4 regions of the Aquamicrobium lusatiense genome follow, and region 1 is predicted to be linked to each of the others. Evidence: predicted binding sites of a transcription regulator. Region 1 holds the regulator's gene; each other region holds the start of a gene.
The links. The regulator LexA, encoded in region 1, represses DNA repair genes until DNA is damaged. The targets are predictions, from matches to a motif close to TGTTCNNNNTGTGTTCNG.
Positions count from the first base shown of each region.

Region 2: a site for LexA is predicted at 2,636-2,653, ahead of HNR59_RS08230 (cytoplasmic protein). Genes of this name have one in related genera too.
Region 3: a site for LexA is predicted at 1,813-1,830, ahead of HNR59_RS08505 (sel1 repeat family protein). Genes of this name have one in related genera too.
Region 4: a site for LexA is predicted at 2,932-2,949, ahead of HNR59_RS05280 (DNA recombination protein RmuC). Genes of this name have one in related genera too.

Region 1 is NZ_JACHEU010000001.1:2,455,519-2,461,245, forward strand. Features, by position in the region: gene moaC (cyclic pyranopterin monophosphate synthase MoaC) at 1-450, shown strand, start outside; gene HNR59_RS11785 (molybdopterin molybdotransferase MoeA) at 452-1,657, shown strand; gene lexA (transcriptional repressor LexA) at 1,769-2,488, shown strand; gene HNR59_RS11795 (ComEC/Rec2 family competence protein) at 2,838-5,366, opposite strand; gene gltX (glutamate--tRNA ligase) at 5,462-5,727, shown strand, end outside.
Region 2 is NZ_JACHEU010000001.1:1,724,202-1,729,928, forward strand. Features, by position in the region: gene HNR59_RS08215 (c-type cytochrome) at 1-23, opposite strand, end outside; gene HNR59_RS08220 (superoxide dismutase) at 193-795, opposite strand; gene HNR59_RS08225 (L,D-transpeptidase) at 1,285-2,094, shown strand; gene HNR59_RS08230 (cytoplasmic protein) at 2,192-2,500, opposite strand; gene HNR59_RS08235 (helix-turn-helix domain-containing protein) at 2,707-3,126, shown strand; gene HNR59_RS08240 (DUF6456 domain-containing protein) at 3,129-3,938, shown strand; gene HNR59_RS08245 (SufE family protein) at 3,974-4,399, opposite strand; gene HNR59_RS08250 (DUF5330 domain-containing protein) at 4,487-4,813, opposite strand; gene HNR59_RS08255 (PAS domain-containing sensor histidine kinase) at 5,274-5,727, shown strand, end outside.
Region 3 is NZ_JACHEU010000001.1:1,779,007-1,784,733, forward strand. Features, by position in the region: gene HNR59_RS08485 (hypothetical protein) at 1-49, opposite strand, end outside; gene HNR59_RS08490 (hypothetical protein) at 72-227, opposite strand; gene HNR59_RS08495 (glutathione binding-like protein) at 405-1,127, shown strand; gene HNR59_RS08500 (DUF2147 domain-containing protein) at 1,209-1,550, opposite strand; gene HNR59_RS08505 (sel1 repeat family protein) at 1,953-2,219, shown strand; gene HNR59_RS08510 (acetyl/propionyl/methylcrotonyl-CoA carboxylase subunit alpha) at 2,553-4,511, opposite strand; gene HNR59_RS08515 (carboxyl transferase domain-containing protein) at 4,520-5,727, opposite strand, start outside.
Region 4 is NZ_JACHEU010000001.1:1,103,901-1,109,627, reverse strand. Features, by position in the region: gene HNR59_RS05305 (transporter) at 1-99, shown strand, start outside; gene truA (tRNA pseudouridine(38-40) synthase TruA) at 131-883, opposite strand; gene HNR59_RS05295 (GNAT family N-acetyltransferase) at 894-1,403, opposite strand; gene fmt (methionyl-tRNA formyltransferase) at 1,409-2,344, opposite strand; gene def (peptide deformylase) at 2,349-2,879, opposite strand; gene HNR59_RS05280 (DNA recombination protein RmuC) at 2,982-4,220, shown strand; gene HNR59_RS05275 (DUF6481 family protein) at 4,917-5,312, opposite strand; gene HNR59_RS05270 (LLM class flavin-dependent oxidoreductase) at 5,496-5,727, shown strand, end outside.

The DNA.
Region 1 (5,727 bases):
GGCGAAGCGCATATGGTCGATGTCGGCGGCAAGGCCGAGACCGTACGGGAGGCTATCGCCGGGGGCAGCGTTCGCATGCAGGCCGAAACGCTTGCCATGATCCTCGCAGGCAACGCTAAGAAAGGCGACGTCCTTTCGACAGCCCGCATAGCCGGCATCATGGCCGCCAAGAAGGCGCACGAGCTCATCCCGCTCTGCCACCCCCTGCTGCTCACCAAGGTCAGCGTCGATATCGAGCCGGATCACGATCTGCCGGGCCTCAGGGTTCAGGCGCTGGCGCGCGTCACCGGCAAGACCGGCGTTGAAATGGAGGCGCTGACGGCTGCGTCCGTCGCCTGCCTCACCATCTACGACATGGCCAAGGCCGTGGACCGCGCGATGATTATTTCCGACATCAGGCTTACCTCCAAGACCGGAGGAAAATCAGGCGACTACAAGGCAGAACCCTGACATGGCGCTGGTCCCGATGGAAACGGCGCTGCAACGCCTTCTGGAGGATGTCGGACCCCTCGATGGCGAAAGCGTACCCCTCAAGGATGCGTATGATCGCGTGCTTGCCGAGTCAATCGTGGCGCTGCGTACGCAGCCTCCGTTCGACGCCTCGGCGATGGATGGCTATGCCATGCAGGGCGCCGACGCGCAGACCACGGACGGTGAATTGGCCGTCATCGGCGAAGTGGCCGCCGGCAGCACATTTTCAGGCTCTGTCGAGGCCGGCCAGTGCGTGCGCATCTTCACCGGCGCACCCCTGCCCGCTGGAACCGATACGGTCGTTATTCAGGAAAATGTCGACAGGCCGGCAGATGGCGTCATTCGCCTGCGCGAGCCGACCGCTGCCGGTCGCAATGTGCGGCGCGCCGGACTGGATTTCACGACTGGCGACCTTCTCGTCGAAAAAGGCCATCTGATGCGTGCCAGCGCGCTTTCGCTTGCCGCTTCGGCCAATCACGCGCGCCTCAAGGTCGTCAAACGGCCTCTGGTCGCCATCATCGCCACCGGCGACGAATTGTGCCTGCCGGGAAGCGAACTGGGGCCGGGGCAGATCATTTCATCCAACAGCTATGGCATCGCAGCCGCGGCCCGCGCCGTGGGCGCCGATGTTCTCGATCTTGGCATCGCACCAGATCGCGAGGATGCAATCTCGGCGCTGGTGAAGCAGGCTGTTGCTGCCGGCGCGGACGTCATCGTCACATCTGGCGGAGCCTCCGTCGGCGATCACGATCTCGTTCACAAGGTTCTGACGCGCGAAGGCATGACGCTCGACTTCTGGCGGATCGCCATGCGGCCAGGAAAGCCGCTGATGTTCGGCAGAATGGACAACATCAGATGTCTGGGCCTGCCCGGAAATCCCGTGGCAAGCCTCGTCTGCTCGCAGCTTTTCCTGAAACCTCTGCTCGCCCGCCTTGGCGGCCGGACTTTCCATCAGGACATCAGGACAGCGACGCTCGGGGCACCGGTTTCAGCCAACGACCATCGGCAGGACTATGTTCGTGCCGCCATCGAGGAACGCGACGGCCAGCTGATTGCCACGCCCTTCGGTGTACAGGATTCCTCCATGCTGCGCACCATGGCCGCATCCGGGGGTCTCGTCATACGCGCCCCCTTCCAGCCAGCATCGGAAATCGGCGATCCCTGCCAGTTGATGATGATCGGTTGAAGCCGTCCCGGATCGTTCTGATTTTAAGCGGTTGCGGAACACAACTGGAACATATAGTGTTTGTTCCGGGTTTGTTTTCCGATTCTGGATTCGCCGCTGCCGGGGGAACCTATGCTGACGCGCAAGCAACATGAACTGCTTCTGTTTATCCATGAGCGTTTGAAGGAGAGTGGCATTCCGCCCTCTTTCGACGAAATGAAGGAAGCGCTGGACCTTGCCTCGAAGTCGGGCATCCATCGCCTGATCACCGCACTGGAAGAACGTGGGTTCATCCGTCGCCTGCCCAATCGTGCGCGTGCGCTGGAAGTGCTGCGCCTGCCCGATTCCATTGCCCCCGGCCTAAACAGCGCACGAAAATTTTCACCCAGCGTCATTCAGGGAAGCCTTGGGCAGCCGGCAAAGGATGTTCGCAAGCCGCAGGTCGCCAGCAATGACGATGACAGCGCTTCGGCGGTTTCCATCCCCGTGATGGGGCGGATCGCTGCGGGTGTTCCGATCGATGCGATCCAGCACAAGACACATTCCATTTCGGTGCCGCCGGAGATGCTGTCGGGCGGCGAGCATTATGCCCTCGAAGTTCGGGGCGATTCCATGATCGAGGCAGGCATTTTTGATGGCGATACCGTCATCATCCGCAACGGCGATACAGCCACCCCGGGCGATATAGTCGTGGCACTCGTTGACGAGGAAGAAGCAACCCTGAAGCGGTTCCGTCGCAAAGGCGCCTCCATCGCGCTTGAAGCCGCCAATCCGGCTTACGAAACCCGGATTTTCGGACCCGACCGCGTCAAGGTGCAAGGCAGGCTGGTCGGATTGATCCGCCGTTATTGATCCGGAAATGAAACGGAGCGAACCGGATTTTTGTTTTCGCTCTGTTCTGAAAAAACATTATCTATCAGGATATTAAAACAACATCTTGGGGAAATGATCGAAATATTTATGTCGCCATTTGAGCGCTCTTAAAACGCTGGAATCAATCTGTTGATCGCAGATAGTTGAAGAGCACTTTACGGCCTGTACGAACGGCGAGCAGATTTTATCTTCATAGGTGAGCCGCCAGTCGAGCGATCTGCCACGATGTTCGATTTCCCGCGTAACTGGGTCTGCATTTTACCCACCCGCGCAAGCAGACGTGCCTAGGGAGGTGCACACTGTTCAGGATGCGCCCTGTCTTTATCGCTTATTCGATCTTGTCCGAGGCCGAGAGAACAGGCGTTTCCGCAGGTGCTGAGGCAACTTTTCTCTCATAGGGCGGCAAGCCACGGGCTTCCCGCGAGTATCGGCGCTGGGTGTGCCATGGCCGATAATTCCCTTCAATTGCGAAGCGCACCTTTGGCTCTCCGATGATTGGCAATGAATTTCCGGCTGAAACAACAGCAGAAGCAGTGTCGATCTTTTCCAGATAGACTTCGGCACTTCCCTTTTGCGCCAGCTCCCGACGGGTCACCACAATTGCCTGAGATTTTCGGCATGGGCTACGCGTAACCGCGTCCTCGATCACGATGACTGTTGCATGGGCACATGCTTTGGCGGCCGTAGCTGCATCCGGAGCCTGCACGACAAGCAGGCCAGAGGGACTGCGCAACGCACATGTTTTCCCGGAGCATACAAACCCTGCTGCTGTACTTTCCTGCTTCGCAGAGGCGATAAAATCCTGCAGAAAAATACCTTCGTCCGGCTGCTTTACGCGGGTTGGCGGCAATACCATCTCAGAGTCCATCGCCCGGCTCCAGTTATCCATGGTGAAGGCATTCGGGCGGGGTCGGTTGACCGCAACCTGCCCGCCTTCCATGGCGACGGCAATCAGCCGGGCATCTTCTGAAATGAGAATGTCAGGCGTTCGGGCGGAACCCAGCGTGAGCAGGCTGCCTATGGCGAATGGCAGTGCAACAAGGCGCAGCCATGTTGTCGTCATCGTTGCAATCACCAGCGCAATCGTCGCCAGAAGCACTGCCTCGGGTGGAATCAGCCCGATCGCGTCGACTGGCGACATGTCCGCGATCTTTTCGGAAAGGAAAATCACTGCCGTCAGCCCCTTGCCCATGATCTGCAAGAGAGGGCCATCAAGCCCGAAAGGCATGGCGAGCGATGCAAAGACAGCAAAAGGCATGACAATGATCGAGACGACCGGCATCACCGCCAGATTGGCCAGCAGGCTGAGCGGTGCAACGCGCTGAAAGTGCCATGCCGCGTAGAGGGTCGTGGCAACACCGGCAACCACGGACGTCGCGGCAAGGCCAATCATCATGGTGACCAGAGCGCGGATCAGCGACCGAACGAGGCCTGACTTTTTGTAAACCCGCGCGACAGGGCGGCGCGCCTTGTAGTCCGACCATGCCGCATAGGCGCCGACGAGCGCCGCCGTTGCCGCGAACGACATCTGGAAGCTGGGCCCCACCACCTCATGGGGCGTGACCAGGATGACGATGATCGCCGAAATGGCGAGATTGCGCATTGTGAGCGCGCTTCGGTCGAACAGGACGGCCACCAGCATGACGGCCAGCATGATGAACGAGCGCACGGCAGCAACCACCATGCCGGAGATCAGCAGGTAGGCGAAAATCGCAAAAAGTGCGGTAAGTGCTGCATATTTCCTGACCGGATGACGGGAGGAAAAATCCGGGAATGCGGCGAACAATCCGCGCATCAATCCCATCACCGTACCCGCCACCAGCGCCATATGCAGGCCGGATATGGAGATAATGTGATAGATGCCTGTCTTGCGCATTGCCTCGTTTATTTCTTCGGGAATGCCTGCCCGCACCCCGACGATCAGCGCTGCCGCGATTTCGCCTTCCGGCCCGCCGATTCTGTGTCTGATGCGCTCGGCAACCGCCTGCCGCCCCCGCTCGATCGCAGCACTGATGCGGGTGGCCAATGGCGCGTCAGTCTGCTCGGACAGCTTTGGTCCGGAGAGAAAGAAGCCGCTCGCGCCAATGCCTCCAAAATAATTGGAAAAGGATGTGTCGTAGCTGTCCGGTCGAATCGGTCCGCTTGGCGGTAGCAGGCGGACGAGGCCGGTCACGTCAGAGCCCGCGCCTATTTCCGGCGGCAGGTTGCGAGCGGAAATTCGTACCCGTTCCGGCTGGTAGCGAAGTTTCGGCCGCTCGGTGGACACGACATCGATTGTCAGACGCTTGCGCCCGCTCGCCATGTCCTCAATTTCAACGACCCTGCCGGTAAGTCGTACGGTGATGTTGGAGCCGATCACCCGGGTATCCAGACGCCATGTCTGAAACTTGGAGAGGGCGACGCCGGAAATGCAAAATAGGAGAGCCAGGCAACACAGATGAATTTTGTGATGTCTGCGTACGGCCCATGTCAAAACCGCAGAAGCCCCGGTCAGACCAAGCAGCACAGTCCATCGAGGTTCATGAGACATCGAAAAGTAGAATACGACGCCAATGGACAGGAACACCGGTACGAGAAGAAAGCCGGCTCCACGCTCCATTTCCAGCACAAACGCCAGTGAAGCAGATCGTCCGAATCTGCGTAGTGGCAGCGTGACATGTGCTGCCTGCAGGAATCGCGATCGCCGTGGAGGCAGTGGAGCACGCTCTGAAGAAAGTGCGGGAGAAGTGCCCTCCGGAAGGGTGGGCGCCTGCGGTGCCGGCAATGCCGTTGCCTCCGGCAGAGCAAAAAGATTTCGCTCACTGACGTCAAAAGGCGCATTCTTTGCGCCGTGACTGCCGGCCGACGACAAAGTCACCAAGCCTCCCCCTTGCACCCCTCACCTCCTATGCTACATGAACGCGCAAACAGCGAAAGTCCGGCAGCTGGCTTTCGTCACCTCGCGAGAACTGAATGTCTGACAAGGTCGTCACCCGCTTCGCCCCCTCGCCCACGGGCTTCCTGCATATAGGCGGTGCGCGCACTGCGCTGTTCAACTGGCTTTATGCCCGCCACACCGGCGGCACCATGTTGCTGCGCATCGAGGATACGGATCGGGAACGCTCCACAGATGCAGCTACCGCTGCGATTCTCGAAGGCCTGAGCTGGCTTGGATTGAAATGGGAAGGCGATCCCGTATCGCAGTATGAGCGCGCCGGCCGGCACCGCGAGGTGGCGGA
Region 2 (5,727 bases), 730 kb from region 1:
ATGGCGAGTAGAAGCTTTTTCATGTCTGGCTCCGAATCTGATGAAGAAACGTGGCTGCTCCGACAGAATCGGAGATGGTGCTAAACTGTCTCAAAATCTGGATGATTTCGCTTCACGCTTGCGTGAAGCTTTGGTGAAGACCTGAAGACTGAAACCCCGGGGATCTACCCCCGGGGTTTCACGCTGAAACGATCAGGCGTTTGCCTTTTCGTACAGCTCAAGGACATAATCCCAGTTGATCAGGCTGTCGACGAAAGCCTCCAGATACTTCGGACGCGCGTTGCGGTAGTCGATGTAGTAGGAGTGCTCCCAGACGTCGACGCCGAGGATCGGCGAAGCGCCGTGAACCAGCGGGTTCTCGCCATTGGGGGTCTTGGAGATCTCCAGCTTTCCATCCTTGACCGAAAGCCATGCCCAGCCGGAGCCGAACTGCGTGGTGCCGGCGTTGATGAAATCGGCCTTGAACTTGTCATAACCGCCCAGATCGCTGTCGACGGCCTTCTGCAGGGCGCCCGGCAGCTTGTTGCCGCCGCCGTCCTTCTTCATCCACTTCCAGAAATGGATGTGGTTGTAGTGCTGGGCCGCGTTGTTGAAGAGACCCTGGTTCTTGCCGAAGGACTGCTTCACCACTTCTTCGACGCTCAGGTCGCCCAGCCCGGCTTCGGCCGCCAGCTTGTTGCCGTTGTCGACATAGGCTTTGTGGTGCTTGTCATGGTGATATTCGAGCGTTTCCTTCGACATGAAGGGCTGAAGCGCCTCATAGTCATAGGGAAGTTCGGGAAGTTCGAAAGCCATTCGTCTTACTCCTCAAATAAATCCGGGGGGTTACCGGACTAACATAGGTCTGTAAGCCCCGGGAACAACACCCCGCGGGCAGGCATCACTCCCCGTTCAGCCATTCGCTAAGGGGGAGTCGAATGCGCTTCTCTCAATAGAGGGCTCGCGGCATCTTGACCATTGGTCCAGATGCTAAATGCCTGCTTCCGAAGCGAACAAACTGCTCCTGATCCGGATAGCCGCATTGCCGGGATGGCGATCACAAAGACGTCATATCAGTTGGCCGGTGATCGGAGGGATAATCTGTTTACCTTCCTTTCAGCCGCCCCATATAGGGTTCACACAACCCGTTGCCGATCGGCAACAGTGGAACCTTAGTCACATGTTCGCCTTTATTTGTCCTACCTGCGGCCAGATTTGGCGCTACCTATCGCCCCTGTCGGGAGCGGCGATGCCGGCAACGGCTTCGCCCATGTGAACAGTAGAGAAAGATCGAGACCACAATTCATGGCAACAGATTCACCTCCCGTCCTGCTGACCAGACGCCGTTTTCTCAACCTGACGGCAATGGGAGCCGCCGCAGCCACCGTTTCGGCCTGCACCACAACGGCTCCACCGGTGCCCCTGAAACCTGCGGAACCACAAGCCCATCCTGAACTCGGCAGCTACGACATCATGTACGGGCCAGTTTTCGATGGCGGCTATGAAATTCCGGCCGTTCCCTATCGCAAGATCGATTCAAAGTTCCTGCGCCAGATCGTTCCTGATCCGACAGGCGAACGCCCGGGTACAATTGTCGTCGATACGTCGCAGCACTACCTTTATCTGGTGCGCGAGGGCGGACAGGCCATCCGTTATGGTGTTGGCCTTGGCCGTGCCGGTTTCGAATGGGCCGGGCGCGCAGTGGTTCAGTACAAGCGCGAATGGCCCAAGTGGACCCCGCCGGACGAGATGATCGCCCGTCAGCCTGAACTCGAAAAATACAGCGTCCGCAATGGCGGCATGCCTCCGGGGCTGATGAATCCGCTCGGCGCGCGCGCGCTCTACATTTTCCAGAACAACGAGGATACGCTCTATCGTATCCATGGTTCTCCGGAATGGCACTCGATCGGCAAGTCCATTTCATCCGGCTGTGTGCGCCTGATGAATCAGGACATCATCGATCTCCACAGCCGCGTTCCCGGCAAGACGCCGATCGTCGTCACCAACGGGCTTGGCGCCCGGGTCGCCAGCTATGACCCGAGCGGCACGCCGGTCGATGCCGGGGTGCCGGAAGATTCCACATTGCTCGGACGCGCCACCCGCTCCTGGTTCTGACGGAAGCCTTGAAGTTCAAAGAAGCAGCCTTCCTGCGGCCTCACCAATCGAAAAAGCCTCCTGAAGATATCAGGGGGCTTTTCAGTTTCGAGTGTCATCACACAACAAGCGCATGCGACGGAGAAGTCGGCTTGCCATTGCCCCTGAGCTGATCGCGCGCCTGCTTGAGAGCGATGTGACGGTTCAGATCGTAGTTCCAATGCCGGCGCAAGCCTCGCAGACGTTCGCGCTCCAGAAGGCGTTCTATGCGGTCAAGCAGCTTCGTTCTTGCCGCTCCTTCACTGACCGAAGCTTCCCCCAGATCAATCCCGCATAAAATTTGCAACGCTGCCAGTTGTCCGGCGTGCCTGGCATGCTGCCGTTTCTGTTGGCCGAAAGCTTGCGCCTGCTCGTTCAACGATCGCATGTGCCACCTCCTGTGAAATAGGGGCTTACTATCGGCCGGGGAACCGCGGTGGGGAGTAAATGCATTGCGTCTGGAAGCGGTCATTCTCCAATTTCAAATGAAATCAATATGTTATCCTAATGCGAAGCTGTGTTGGGTTCTTTGTTTGTTCACATGTCGGCGAACACCCTCTATAAGGAATCTATTCCTATGGTGGAGGAAATTTCGTGCACGCCAACATGACCGCTATTCCAGATGATCCCATTCATCCGATAGTCAAACCTGCTCCGGATGGAGAGCCTGAACATGCATTTCCCAAACGGCGTGACGAGATCACGCTGGACGTCTGCGAATGCCTGATCGACATAGCTTCGGCGCTGTTTTCGCTTTCATCGAAGGAGCTGCGCAAACCCGGGCGCACGTCGCAGCCGGTGGCACGGGTGAGGCAGATCGCCATGTATGTGGCGCACGTCGTTCTGCGGTTATCGATGGGCGATGTGGGACGCGGTTTCGGGCGCGATCGCACGACGGTGGTTCACGCATGCCAGACCATCGAAGATCTTCGTGACGATCCCGAGTTCGACCGGGTGGTGCATATGTTCGAGCAGATTGCCTCGGCAGCTTTCCGCAACCGGCTGGGGATATGAGCATGCAGGCTTCTTTCCGCGAGGTGACGTTGCGCGTGCTGAAATTCCTGCAGAAGGGGCCGGGTCAGGTCAGCCCGGCTGCGCAGACAAACAAGGTCCTGATTGAAGCCGGCGAGCGCGGTACCGTCAGTGTGGGGCGTGTGCCTTTCGATTGCCTGGTCGCGGAGCAGATGCTGATGCTGAACGGCAATTGTGTCTCCGTGACGCCTAAGGGAGAGCGGATGATGCGTGAAATGGATGCAGCACGTGCTTCCGATGCTTCGCCGAGAGATATCGAAACCATCTGCGTCGATGCGGGCGAGGGCCCGCAACTGGCGCAGATAAATCTCGCGGAATCGCCGCTTGCACAACTGGCGCGCCTCCGGACAAAGACCGGCGCTGCCTTTCTGACAGCGCGCGAGTTCGAGGCGGGCGAGCGGCTGCGGGCCGACTACACCCGGGGCCAGCTCCTGCCCCGGCTTGGTGCAAACTGGATTGCAAGTGTCGCTTCCGGAAAGCGTGCGGGCGGAGGTGGTGCTGCCGAACTTACAGACGTCGCCCTTGGCGCGCGGATGCGGGTAGAGAAAGCCATTGTGGCAGTTGGACCCGAATTGTCAGGCGTCCTGATCGATGTCTGCTGTTTTCTCAAGGGAATGGAAACCGTAGAGGCTGAACGCGCATGGCCGGTGCGCTCGGGAAAGGTGGTGCTGAAGACGGCTCTGGCGGCACTGGCCCGCCATTATTGGCCGGGCGCGGCTCAGCAAAGCGGCAAACCAGCCCAGATGCTGCATTGGGGCGCACAGGACTACAGGCCGAGCCTGCACGTGCGCTAGAAAAAAGACTGGAAGCGGAGCGTCTGAGGCTCGGCTCAGACGTTCTCACCTGCCTTTTGCGCATCGGTTCGGATGCGGTTGACCATGGAGCGCAGTCCGTTCGAGCGCTGTGGCGTCAGGTGCTCGTCAAGGCCGAGCGTGCGCAATGTGCCTTCGGCATCGGTCGCCAGAATTTCGCTGGCCTTGCGGCCGGAATAAAGGGCGAGAAGGATCGCCACCAGACCCCGCACGATATGGGCATCGGAATCACCCGCAAAAGTGACGACCGGATCCGGCCCCTCTCCATAGCGGGTGGTCAGCCATACCTGACTGACACAGCCGGGAACCTTGTTGGAGGGGGTGCGCTCGCTGTCGGGGAACGGGGGGAGGGCTTCGCCAAGTTCGATGACATAGCGGTAGCGCTCCTCCCAGTCGTCGAGGAGGGCAAAGTCTTCGGTAATGCTCTGGATCGTCGTACTCATGCCGAACGATATAGTTCGGTGGCAGCCGGGCGTCACGGAAAAAAGGCGCGAACGCGGAAGACGCTCTTCAGGAGCGTCCGAAGCAGATCAGTTGGCGGGCCTGATGGAGCCGGTCGTGACAGGCTCTTTTGGTGTGGTGGCTGGTTGCGAAGGCGCATCTTCGATCATGCTCACCGCCATGCGTGCTGCCAGTTTGGCGCGCTCCGTCACCGTGTGGAGCGCAGAAGCGCCGGTCTCGCACACGTCCGGCTGGCGTTCGCACATACCGGCGATGTCGCCGACAGCATCCTTTGCCGCCAGAAGCGCTTGGACGGGATTGACGTTTTCGCGCCCCTCCCCATCTGGCCCGACATCAAAGGGAAGAGCCAGCAGAACGAGCGAAAACCAGAACGCAAACCTGATCAGGAAACCCATATCCGTCTTCTTTCCAGAGCACCTGTCTTCAACAAAACCAGTTTAGCCGGGCCGGCCAAATGAGCGATTGCAAGCAAGAGGACAACTTTATTAAAATTTGAAGCAATCGACTTCCCGCTTTCATTCACACCCGCCGACCTGAACGGGGCATGAAGCCTACGCCTTACACTGCTGTTCGTGCCCTATCCGTTTGATTCGCTGTGGAAAGCCGCGTTCTGTGCGGTGGTCGTGAGGAGCGTGTTGCTGTCCGTGACAGCTAACCCCGTGTTTACCATGGGCTGAATTGCATTCCCGCAAACGCTGTTTTTGCAGAAAAACGACTCCGAATCCGCTGCTCATGCTCCAGCTTTATCCATTCCTTAAAGGCTGGATGCGACTTTCGGCTCTAATCAGAAATGATCTGCGAAGCGGGTCCGTACGAGGCGTTGAGTTGAGTTCGATTGCGGCAAGATACGTTGGAATGCCTGACGCGATTGCGTCGGGCTGCGAGCGTCTCGTGCACAGCCGCGTTGCTGAGCCGGAAGCGCGCGCCCGTCATGCCCGTTTCATCGGACTGATGCTCGCAGCACCCTTCCTGTCAGCCGCAAGCGCGGTGATGCTGGTGACCGCCGGCCTCGGCGCCTCGGCGACGCTGGCGGCGATACTCGGCATATTCGGGCTGTGCTGGCTGGCAGCGCTCGGGGTTTCGGCAAGCGGCCGTTTGGTGGGAGCGGGAGCGGTCGTGCTTGTGGCATCCGCTGTCGCAATGGGTGCGCTGGTGGCTTCCGCCGGTGGCCTTGCATCGCCGGTGGCATTGCTTGTGGCGGCCCTGCCGATCGAAGCATTCTGGGTGAGCCGTTCCAGGCACTGGGTGCTGGCCGGTGCGGCAGCGGCAGCGCTGGCCTGCGCCATGCAGTTCCTTCCCGTAGACGTGT
Region 3 (5,727 bases), 680 kb from region 1:
GGGGCAGGACACGCAGGAAGCTCAGGCTGTTTTCGGTGATGGCGTTCATGGTCCTGATCTCCGTTCCTGCTTCAGCGGCTGATGCTGGTGCAGCCAAAGAGGCATTTTCCGGCTCGCACCTGCTCCCAGTGGCGGGGCTGGCGGCCGTTTTCCGCGACGATCATGGCAAAGCCGATGCCGAAGAGGGTGGCCAGCAGACAGACGATGGTGAAGCGGCGAGCGAGCATGTCTCGTTTCCCTTGATGTTGGAAACAGCATCGCATTGCCCGGCTGAACCCTCTCTGAGAGGGCCGTTCATGTGAGGTTCAAAATTATTGACGCTCCTTAACCACACCGGCGCATTGCGCCGGCCGGCGGAGCGCTTATCTGGTTGAACAGGTCATCAAGCTGCCGGAGAAAGACGTATGACGACGCAGAGCGCTCCCATTGAACTCCACTACTGGCCGACGCCCAACGGCCACAAGATCACGATCTACCTGGAGGAAGCAGGCATCCCCTATGAGGTGCATTATGTGAACATCGGGCGTGGCGAGCAGTTCGAGCCGTCCTTCCTGAAGATCGCGCCCAATAACCGCATGCCGGCGATCGTCGATCCGGAAGGCCCCTCTTCGGATGGAAAATGGAATGGAGAGCCGATCTCCGTCTTCGAATCCGGCGCCATCCTGCAATATCTCGGCCGCAAGTTCGGGCGGTTCTATCCTGCCGATGAGCGCCAACGCACTGAAGTGGATCAGTGGCTGTTCTGGCAGATGGGCGGCCTCGGCCCCATGGCCGGACAGGCGCATCACTTCCGCCAGTATGCGCCGGAAAAAATCCAGTACGGCATCGATCGCTACACCAACGAAGTCAACCGCCTCTACGGCGTCATGAACAAGCGTCTTGCCGACCGTGAATATCTCGCCGGCGACTATTCGATTGCCGACATGGCGTCATTCCCGTGGGTGCGGCCTTACCGTAATCAGGGACAGGATCTGGAAGAATTTCCGAACCTGAAGCGCTGGTTCGAGGCGATCGCAGCGCGGCCCGCCGTGCAGAAGGCGGTGGAAGTCGGTCAGGATCACCGCAACAATCTGGCCGACGACAAGGAAGCGCAGAAAATTCTGTTCGGTCAGACAGCGCGCGGCTGAAAAGCCGCTCCCTGAAAATGGAAAGGCCGCCGGGTGGACATGCTCCGACCGGCGGCCTTTTCCGTTGATGCGCAGGCAGCTTTACTGACGGGTGAGCTTCTCGCTCTTGCAGATCAGCCCGCCGAGCACGCAGCCGGAAAGCGACAGCGTGTTGCCCGAAACGCTGGCCTTGCCGTTGTAGGTCTTGCCCTCGTCCAGCTTGTTCACGGTGCCCTTGTAGGCGCCGTTGCTGCCTTCCATGCAGCCGATCGACTTGCCCTTGTATTCTCCGGTCATCACGGTGCCGCAATATTTGGCTCCGCCGCCAGCATAGGAAATCACGGTGCCGTTCGGCCGCTTCCACGAGCCTTCGATCGGATCGGCGAATGCAACGCCGGCCGTCATGATGATGGCGAGTGCCGCCACGCTGGTAATGCGAAACATGTCTCCTCCCTGAGCACTGCGTTCCTCTTACGAAAACGCAGGCTAATCCACTCTTTTGCAAAGCGAAAGCCGTGCCGCTGGGGAAGGATGACAAGAAATATTAGCAGCCTTTCCGGCCTGAAAATGACCGCTGCCTGAAAAGCGATGCTTTGGCTTGGTTAGCGAAGCGTTGAATTTCAATTCCGAATTTTCCGTAAAATTCGAGACAAAAGCCAGCGATTGCCGGGCTTTCCATCGTTAACGAATGGTCACGTTTACCTCTTGTTTTAGCTTTGTTTTCTTCAAATTAAGCACGTCTTTTTACGGCGAATTCAAGCGCCTGCTGCATTCTCGGAAGCATCGAAGAGCAGCCCCACAGCTTCAAAGAAAGGGGCGCTCTCGCAACGGGACAGGGGTTTGAAAATGGCACGTTTTGAAATGCACGACGCTGGTTTCGGCACCATGGGCACGATGGCTCAGGCCGACATGTTCGTTGAACTGGGCATGATGTACGCCACCGGCCGCGATTGCGAGGTCGATCAGGTGGCAGCGCACAAGTGGTTCAACATCGCAGCCATCAAGGGGTCGGCCCGCGCTGCCGAACTCCGCTCGGAAATCTCGGCCAGCATGTCGAAGACCGATCTGGCACGGGCGCTGCGCGAAGCGCGTGAATGGATGACGATGCACTGATCCGGAAGAAAAGCCGCGCGCAGAACGCGGCCTGAATACAGGCGGTCGCCGCTCCAACGGCAAGCCGCCAGCAACAGGGCCAGAACACAGGGCCAGAACACAGGGCCAGAAAACAGGGAAAGCGTGGGAAATAAAAGGCGCGGGGGCGCGTCTTGAGCATCGGACCCTTAACAGAGGGGCGATGCCATGCAGATAAACACCCACGCAAGCCGGGCCGCGACCGATCGGAACAAGATCGGCGTGGCTTTCGGCTTTTCCAGCGTCCCGCGGCCGGAGAACAGGCTCAGTTCGCGGGCAGCAAAGGCAGCAGGCGCCCTTCGTCAGTCTGGCTGTTCACTCGCCTGCCTGTTCGGCAAAGCGCACAAGTACCGTTCCGTCGCTCACCTGACTGCCTTCCGTGGCGATCTCCACGATCACGCCGTCATGAGGTGCTGCGATGGAATGTTCCATCTTCATGGCCTCAAGAATGAGCAGAGGTTGCCCCTTCGTCACACTGTCGCCAGCGGCAGCCCGCACCACCTTCACCAGCCCCGGCATCGGCGCGCGCAGGCTGTCGGTGCCGCCGCCCGCTTCGTCGGCCCGGTCCAGCGGGTCGGGAACGGCGAATGTGTAGCTGACCGGCCCGTCGAAGACGCTGACATGACCCAGCCAGCGCGCCAGATTGATCGATGGCGGAAGCAGGCGAAGCGTTTCGCCATCGCGTGCATCCAGTTCGACGAATGTCCGGCCTGCCTCGACACCCACCTTGGCGCTGACGACTTCCTCACCATAGCCGAGTGTGACGCGTCTGGGCGTTGCATGGAAATGCGCATAGCCGGCAAGCGCGGACCATGGATCGCCGGCATTCGCCATGTCGGAAAGGCCGGACGCGGACAGAACGGCCGCGGCCACCACCGCCCCGGAAGGGGCAGGAATTGCGGTCAGCTCGTCCTGCTTGCGCCCGATCAGTCCGGTATCGACGTCGCCGGAGGCGAAATCCGGGTCCGCGGCAAGGGCGGCAAGGAAGGCGGTGTTCACCGTCGAGCCGGCAATTTCGGTTTCAGCCAGCATGTCGCCGAGCCCGTCGAGCGCCGTTTTACGATCCGGCCCGTGAACCACCAGCTTGGCGATCATCGGATCATAGAAGGGCGAAATCGTATCGCCTTCACGCACGCCGGTTTCCACGCGAAGCGACGTGCCGGGCGCGGCTTCATCGGGGAACCACAGATGGTGCAGCGTTCCGGTCGCCGGCAGGAAACCGCGCGCGGCGTCCTCGGCGTAAAGCCGCGCCTCGAATGCGTGGCCGTCGAGCTCGATCTCGTCCTGGCGCAGCGGCAGCACCTCGCCATGGGCAACGCGCAACTGCCATTCCACCAGATCGACCCCGGTGATCATCTCGGTCACCGGATGCTCGACCTGAAGGCGCGTGTTCATCTCCATGAACCAGAAGCGGTCGGGCCGCAGCCCCTGCGAGGCATCGACGATGAACTCGATGGTGCCGGCACCGGAATAGGCTATGGCCTTCGCCGCCTTGATCGCGGCTTCGGTCATGGCGGCGCGCATCTCGTCGGTCATGCCGGGGGCGGGGGCCTCCTCGATCACCTTCTGGTGGCGGCGCTGAGCCGAGCAGTCGCGCTCGAACAGATGCACGGCATTGCCGTGATTGTCGCCGAACACCTGCACCTCGATGTGGCGCGGCTTCTCGACATATTTCTCGACCAGCACTCGGTCGTCGCCGAAAGCGGCCTTGGCCTCGCGCCGTGCTGAAGAAAGCGCCTCGGCAAAATCGCCCGGATGATCGACGCGCCGCATGCCGCGCCCGCCGCCGCCGGCGCGCGCCTTGATCAGCACCGGATAGCCGATTTCAGTGGCCTTGGAGGCGAGCAGCACGATGTCCTGCGCCTCGCCGTGATAGCCGGGCACCACCGGCACGCCGGCCTTCTCCATCAGCCGCTTGGCCGCATCCTTGAGGCCCATGGCCCGGATCGAGGCGGCGGAGGGACCGATGAAGACCAGCCCGGCGTCGACCACGCGGTCCACGAAATCGGGGTTTTCCGACAGGAAGCCGTAGCCCGGATGAATGGCTTGGGCGCCGGTCTCCAGCGCCGCGGCGACGATGCGTTCGCCGACGAGATAGCTTTCGGTTACGGGTGCGGGGCCGATGCGAACCGCTTCGTCGGCCATGGCCACATGCATGGAACCCGCATCTGCGTCGGAATAGACGGCGACCGTCGCCACGCCCATGCGCCTCGCGGTGCGGATGATGCGGCAGGCGATCTCGCCCCGGTTGGCGATGAGTATCTTCTTGAACATGGCCGCCCTCACATCCTGAACAGGCCGAACTTGGTGTCCGGCACCGGTGCGTTGAGCGCTGCCGAAAGCGACAGCGCCAGCACCTCGCGGCTGCGGGCCGGATCGATGATGCCGTCGTCCCACAGCCGTGCCGAGGAATAGAGCGGATGGCCTTCGCGCTCGTATTTCTCCAGCGTCGGCTGCTTGAACTCCGCTTCCTCTTCCGCGCTCCAGGTGCCGCCCTTGCGCTCGATGCCTTCGCGTTTGACCAGCGCCAGCACCATGGCCGCCTGCTCGCCGCCCATCACCGAAATGCGGGCATTGGGCCACATCCAAAGGAAGCGGGGCGAATAGGCGCGTCCGCACATGCCGTAATTGCCGGCGCCGAACGAGCCGCCGATGATCATCGTCACCTTCGGCACGCTGGCCGTGGCCACCGCCGTCACCAGCTTTGCGCCGTCCTTGGCGATGCCGCCGGCCTCGTACTTCTTGCCGACCATGAAGCCGGTGATGTTCTGCAGGAACACCAGCGGAATGCCGCGCTGGCAGCACAACTCGATGAAATGCGCGCCTTTCTGCGCGCTTTCGGAAAACAGCACGCCATTGTTGGCGATGATGCCGACCGGCATGCCGTAGAGGTGCGCGAAACCCGTCACCAGCGTGGTGCCGTAATTCTGCTTGAATTCGTCGAAGTCGGAGCCGTCGACAATGCGCGCGATCACCTCGCGCACGTCATAGGGCTGGCGAAGATCGGTCGGCACGATGCCGTAAAGTTCGCGCGGATCGTGAAGCGGTGGGCGTGGTTCGCGAAGATCGAGCCCGATCTCCTTCTTTCGATTCAGATTTCTGACGATACGCCGCGTGATCGCCAGCGCATGCTCGTCGTCCACAGCGAGGTGATCGGCCACGCCGGATTCGCGCGTGTGCAGGTCGGCACCGCCCAGTTCCTCGGCGCTGACATCTTCGCCGGTCGCGGCCTTCACCAGCGGCGGGCCGCCAAGGAAGATCGTCGCCTGCTTGCGCACCATGATCGATTCGTCGGCCATCGCCGGCACATAGGCGCCGCCCGCCGTGCACGAGCCCATCACGCAGGCGATCTGCGGAATGCCGGCCGCCGACAGGGTGGCCTGGTTATAGAAGATGCGGCCGAAGTGCTCGCGGTCCGGGAAAACCTCGTCCTGGTTGGGCAGGTTCGCGCCGCCGGAATCGACCAGATAGACGCAGGGCAGGTTGTTCT
Region 4 (5,727 bases), 1.4 Mb from region 1:
GCTGCGATCGGCTCCGCTGTGTTTGCGGGCATGTTCGTTGCCTCGCTGATCGTCATATTCACCCTTCAGGCGTTGCTTGGCATCCAGATACCGACCTGAAGCCGGTCGCTGCCCGGCCTCTGCATGACTTTCAGCTTTCAGGATAATCGACGCCGATCAGATAGAGCCCGTCGGCCGGGGCCACCTGCCCGCAGGCAGCGCGGTTTTTCGCCTCCAGTGCGGCCCTGAGGTCGGCCGCCTTCCAGCCGCCATCGCCGACGCGCTTGAGCGAGCCGACCATGGAACGCACCTGATTGTGCAGGAAGGAGCGGGCGGAAGCCCGTATCTCTATCTCGTCGCCGAGACGCGCAACGTCCAGCCGGTCGAGCGTGCGAACGGGGCTGTTGGCCTGACATTGCACGGATCGGAAGGTGGTGAAATCGTGCCGGCCGAGAAGCTCTCTGGCGGCCTCGTGCATGGCGTCGGTGTCGAGCAGTTTCGGCACCCACCACACCTTGCCCTTCTCCAGCGCGGGCGGGGCGCGGCGGTTCGAGATGCGATAGAGATAATGCCGCCCAAGCGCGGAAAAGCGCGCGTCGAAATCGTCGCTCACCATCTGCGCCCGCAGCACGGCCACCCGCTCACCAGCCTGCTGCAGATGCGCGTTGAGCGCATCGCGGACCGTATCCGCCCGCCGCTCCTTCGTCAGATCGACATGCGCGACCTGCGCGGTGGCATGAACGCCGGCATCGGTGCGGCCGGCACCGCGGATCGACACCTTTTCGCCGCTGAGCCTGAAGATCGCCTCTTCTATCGCCTGCTGCACCGAAGGGTGATCGGCCTGCCGCTGCCAGCCGGCATAGGGCCTGCCGTCATATTCGAGATCGAGACGATAGCGCGGCATGGCGATACTCTCAGCCGGCCGCTTCGGCGCCGAAGGCAGGCGCGTAGACAAGCCGGCCCTCGAAAGGCGCATCGCCCCATGCCAGCGCCATCAGCTCCGCGCACTGGAACACGCTGTCGAAACCGGCCGCGCGCGCGTGGCTGTAGCCGAAGCGCCGGTAATAGGCCGGATCCCCGAGCACCACGGAAAGCGTTTCGCCACGTCCCTGCAAAAGCCTGTGCGCTTCTTCGACCAGCGCGCTGCCGATGCCCGCATTCCGGAATTCCGGCAGGACGGCCAGCGGCGCGAGCGCCACGGCGCTTATGTCCTGCGCCGCGCCCCTGACCTTCAGACGCGTGAACAGAACATGGCCTACGATCCGCCCATCCTGTTCTGCAACCAGTTCAAGCACATCATCACCGGCGGCAACGAGGGCCTCGACCAGATCGGCTTCGTCATCGCGGCCGAATGCCCTTGCCTCGACAATACGAATGGCTGCCCGATCTTCGGAAACGGCCGGGCGAACCGTGATGGGACGGATCATGCTCATGAGAGCTTCGTTCCGACTTCCAGCCGCGCCCCGCGCAGGAACTCCTCGGCGGAAACGGCCCGCGAACCCGCCCGCTGCACTTCGGCAAGCCGCACCGCGCCGGTGCCGCAGGCGATGGCGAGCGCATCGTCGAGCACGGTGCCCGGCTCGCCTGCTCCCTCAGCCAGCGTCGAGCGCAACAGCTTCAGCCGTTCCGGCCTGCCGCCCGCTCCGAACTCGCACCAGCTTCCCGGAAACGGCGACAGGCCACGAATGTGGTTGTGGACCTCAGGTGCCGGGCGGCTCCAGTCGATCCGGGTTTCGGCCTTGTCGATTTTTCTGGCGTAGAGCGCGCCTTCCTCAGGTTGCGGCACGAAGCCGAGCGTGCCGGCCTCAAGCTTCGCCAGCGCCTCCACCATCAGTTCCGCACTGATCGGCATCAGCGCATCGTGCAGTTCACCGCCGGTCATGTCCGCGCCGATGGCAACCTTTCGGGTCAGGGCCACGGGGCCCGTATCCAGCCCCTCCTCCATGCGCATGACCATGACGCCGGTTTCGGTGTCACCTGCCATGATGGCACGCTGGATGGGGGCGGCGCCGCGCCAGCGCGGCAGAAGCGAGGCGTGGCCGTTGAGGCAGCCGAAGCGCGGCGCTTCCAGAATGGCGCTCGGCAGAAGCAGGCCATAGGCGACGACGACCGCCACGTCGGCATTCAGTGCGCGAAAGGCCTCCTGCTCATCTGCGGACTTGAGCGAAAGCGGCGTGAAAACGGGAATGCCGAGCCTTTCGGCTTCGCGCTGGACTGGCGAAGGCGTGAGTTCCAGCCCGCGCCGACCCGCTGCGCGCGGCGGCTGGGTATAGACGGCGACGATCTGGTGGCCTGCTTCGGCAACAGCGCGGAGCGTGGGCGCCGAAAACTCCGGCGTGCCCATGAATACGACGCGCAAAGCCATGGTTTCAGCCTACGAGCTTCGGAGCCGGCTTGTCACGCGCCAGCTTGCGGAACTTGCGCATCACCATATCGCGCTTGAGCTTTGAAATGTGGTCGATGAACAGCACGCCGTTGAGATGGTCGATCTCATGCTGAAGGCAGGTCGCCATCAGCCCTTCGGCCTTGATCTCCTGCTCCTTGCCATCCCGGTCGACATATTTCACCCGCACCGATGCCGGGCGCTCGACCTCCGCGTAATATTCGGGGATCGACAGGCAGCCCTCTTCGTAAACGGAGCGCTCGTCGCTGCTTTCCAGGATTTCGGGATTGACGAAGACATGCGGCGCCGGTTCGTCATCCTCCTTGGCGAGGTCGATGACCAGCAACCGCATCGGCAGCCCGATCTGGATGGCGGCGAGGCCGATGCCGGGGGCGTCATACATGGTTTCCAGCATGTCGTCGGCCAGCCTGCGCAGCGAATCGTCGACGCGCTCGACCGGTTTGGACACCTGACGCAGCAAGGGATCGGGAAGGATGATGAGCGGCTTGATCGTCATCCTGCTCACCTAAGACCTCGCCAATGCGCCGTCAACCGTGAAGGTCAATACTTGTTCACGTTTTGATCTGGTGAAGAGGAGCAATTCTGTTATCATGCCGACATGAGTGACATCTTTTCTCAAACCGTCATCCAGCTTGGCGCCACCACGATCACACTTGGTCAGGCGCTGGCCTTCTGCGCCGTCGCCTTCCTGTGCCTGTCGGTGGCGATGATCGTCACACTGCTGCGGTTTTCCCGGGCCCGTGCCATTGCCGTGTCGGAAGCGGCAGAAAACGCCCGCGATGCGGAGGCGCGGATGGTGGAAATCCTGCGCAGCCAGGCCGAGATGCAGGGCCGCATGGGCGCCATCGCCGAAGTGTTCGGCACGAGGCAGGCGGAACTGACGCAATCGATCAGCCAGCGGCTCGATGCCATGAGCGGGCGGCTCGGCCAGACCATCAGCGAACAGACCCGCGCCACGCATGAAAACCTTTCGCGGCTACAGGAACGGCTGGCCACCATCGACAGCGCGCAGGGCAACATACAGGCGCTGGCCGGTCAGGTCGTGCAGCTTCAGGCGATCCTTTCCAACAAGCAGACGCGCGGCGCCTTCGGCCAGTCGCGCATGGAGGCCATCGTCGCCGACGGGCTGCCTATGGGCACCTATGAGTTTCAGGCCACGCTTTCAAACGGCAACCGGCCGGACTGCCTTGTCAGGATGCCGAACGACGCCCCCTCGCTGGTGATCGACGCCAAGTTTCCGCTGGAGGCGTGGAACGCCATTCGCGCGGCCGAAACGCCGGAGGCGCAGAAGGCCGCGGCACAGGCCTTCCGGCGCGACGTCGAAATCCACATCCGCGACATTGCCGGCAAATATTTCATTCAGGGCGAGACACAGGACACGGCGTTCATGTTCGTGCCGTCCGAATCGGTTTTCGCCGAGATTCACGAGAATTTCGAGGCGCTCGTGCAGCGCGCCCACCGTTCTCGTATCGTCATCGTCTCGCCATCGCTGCTGATGCTGTCGATTCAGGTCATACAGGCGATCCTCAAGGATGCGCGCATGCGCGAGCAGGCCCATGTCATCCAGGGCGAGGTGATCCGGCTCATGGAGGATGTCACGCGGCTGGACGAGCGGGTGCGCCGGTTGCAAACCCATTTCGGTCAGGCCACCCGGGACATAGATGAAATCCTCGTCTCGGCCTCCAAAGTGACGAAGCGCGGACAGAAGATCGAGGCGCTCGAACTGAGCAGCAATGCGGGACAGACCGCCGCCAGCGCCGACGAGGCAGTAACCGCCCCTGCGGCCACATCCAGAACCGGACAACTGCGGTTACGTATCGTGGAGGATGCCGACTGAAACTTGTTGCCAAACGGTTGCGGACAGGTTTGAGGGAATGACCTGCTTGAAGGCGGAGATCCGGAAGCATGGCGCCTGATTCCGCGTGATTGGGGAGCGCTTCAGCCCTTTGCCCGCGCCCTTCAGGCGCATTCCCACCTTGATCTGACAGAGCCGAAATATTTTCTTCGTCCGTGTGCGGGATGGCCACACGGCTTTCATCGCATACCGCTTTTAGCGCGTCACAGCTGGAGCAAGCCCACGGTCTGAACGGCGAAGCGAGCAGTTTTGTCCCCTCCAGCGACAAAGCGAACCACACCTGAAATCCGGGCGACCGGTTTGAATGATCCGCCATCAAACGGAGCTTTCCACGAGCCGGCTCCTGCTCATTCTTGCCGGTTTCTTTGACACGGGAAGGGTTCGGCCCGAAACAAGCCCACGGCTTCACCACACCGCTGCCAACCACTCTTGCCACTGTTTCCATGATCGGCCGCGTCGTGCTTCCCGAGCCAGCGCTCAAGCACTCCCTGTCGCTACCGGCTATGCCGGACAGCGATCGGCACAGTGGGCATCGCGCTGGGCCACATCCGGCTTTTCGTCAAGCCAGCAACGGCAGCCTGATCGGCATGCATCGGCCTGAAGCTGGCCAGCTGAAGAAATACAAAAAGGCCGGCCCTGTTGCAGGGCCGGCCTTTTCAATTTCGTTCTGCTGTCTGATCAGCGGCCGGTGAAACCGGGAGGCACGCGGCCGCCACGGGTCTTGCGAGCAGCGTAGCGCGCATCGCGCTTTGCCTTGCGCTCGGCTTCGAGGGCCAGTTCTGCTGCCACTCTTTCAGCTTCCTGAGCTTCACGAATGCGCGCTTCCTCAGCCGCAATACGCTCCGCCTCGGCGCGGGCGGCGGCCTCACGGGCCATCTTTTCCTGCTTCAGCTTGGCCTTCTCGGCTTCGCGCTCAGCACGGGCGGCGAGAATTGCCTCACGCTCGGCCTTGCGAGCCAGCACACGCGGATCATCTTCCGCCGGACGTTGCTTGAAACGCTCAAGAAGAGCCTTCTTCGCATCATTTGCGGCATTGCGCCGCTCGAAAATGTCTTTTTCCCTGTAGATAGCCAACTTTACTTCCCTGAAATCGGTTCGCGTGCCTTACATACGGGCCAAGCGCCAGACTTCAAGCGCCAAAACGGCATGTCTGCCATGAATTCCCGGCATGTTGCACTGCGACGACACCTGTCTGGCACATTTGCGATGCGCAGGCACGCTCCCTATATCCGACGGCACATGATATGGGAACCCGAGATGACCTCACTCTCCGTCCTTGACCTCGCGCCTGTTACCGACGGCGGCACGGTCGCGCAATCGCTCGCCAACACGCTCGATCTTGCCCGCCATGCCGAAAGGCTGGGCTACAGGCGCTACTGGCTGGCGGAACATCACAACATGCCGGGTATCGCCAGTGCCGCCACTGCGGTGGTGATCGGCCATGTCGCGGCAGGCACCAGCACGATCCGGGTGGGAGCCGGTGGCATCA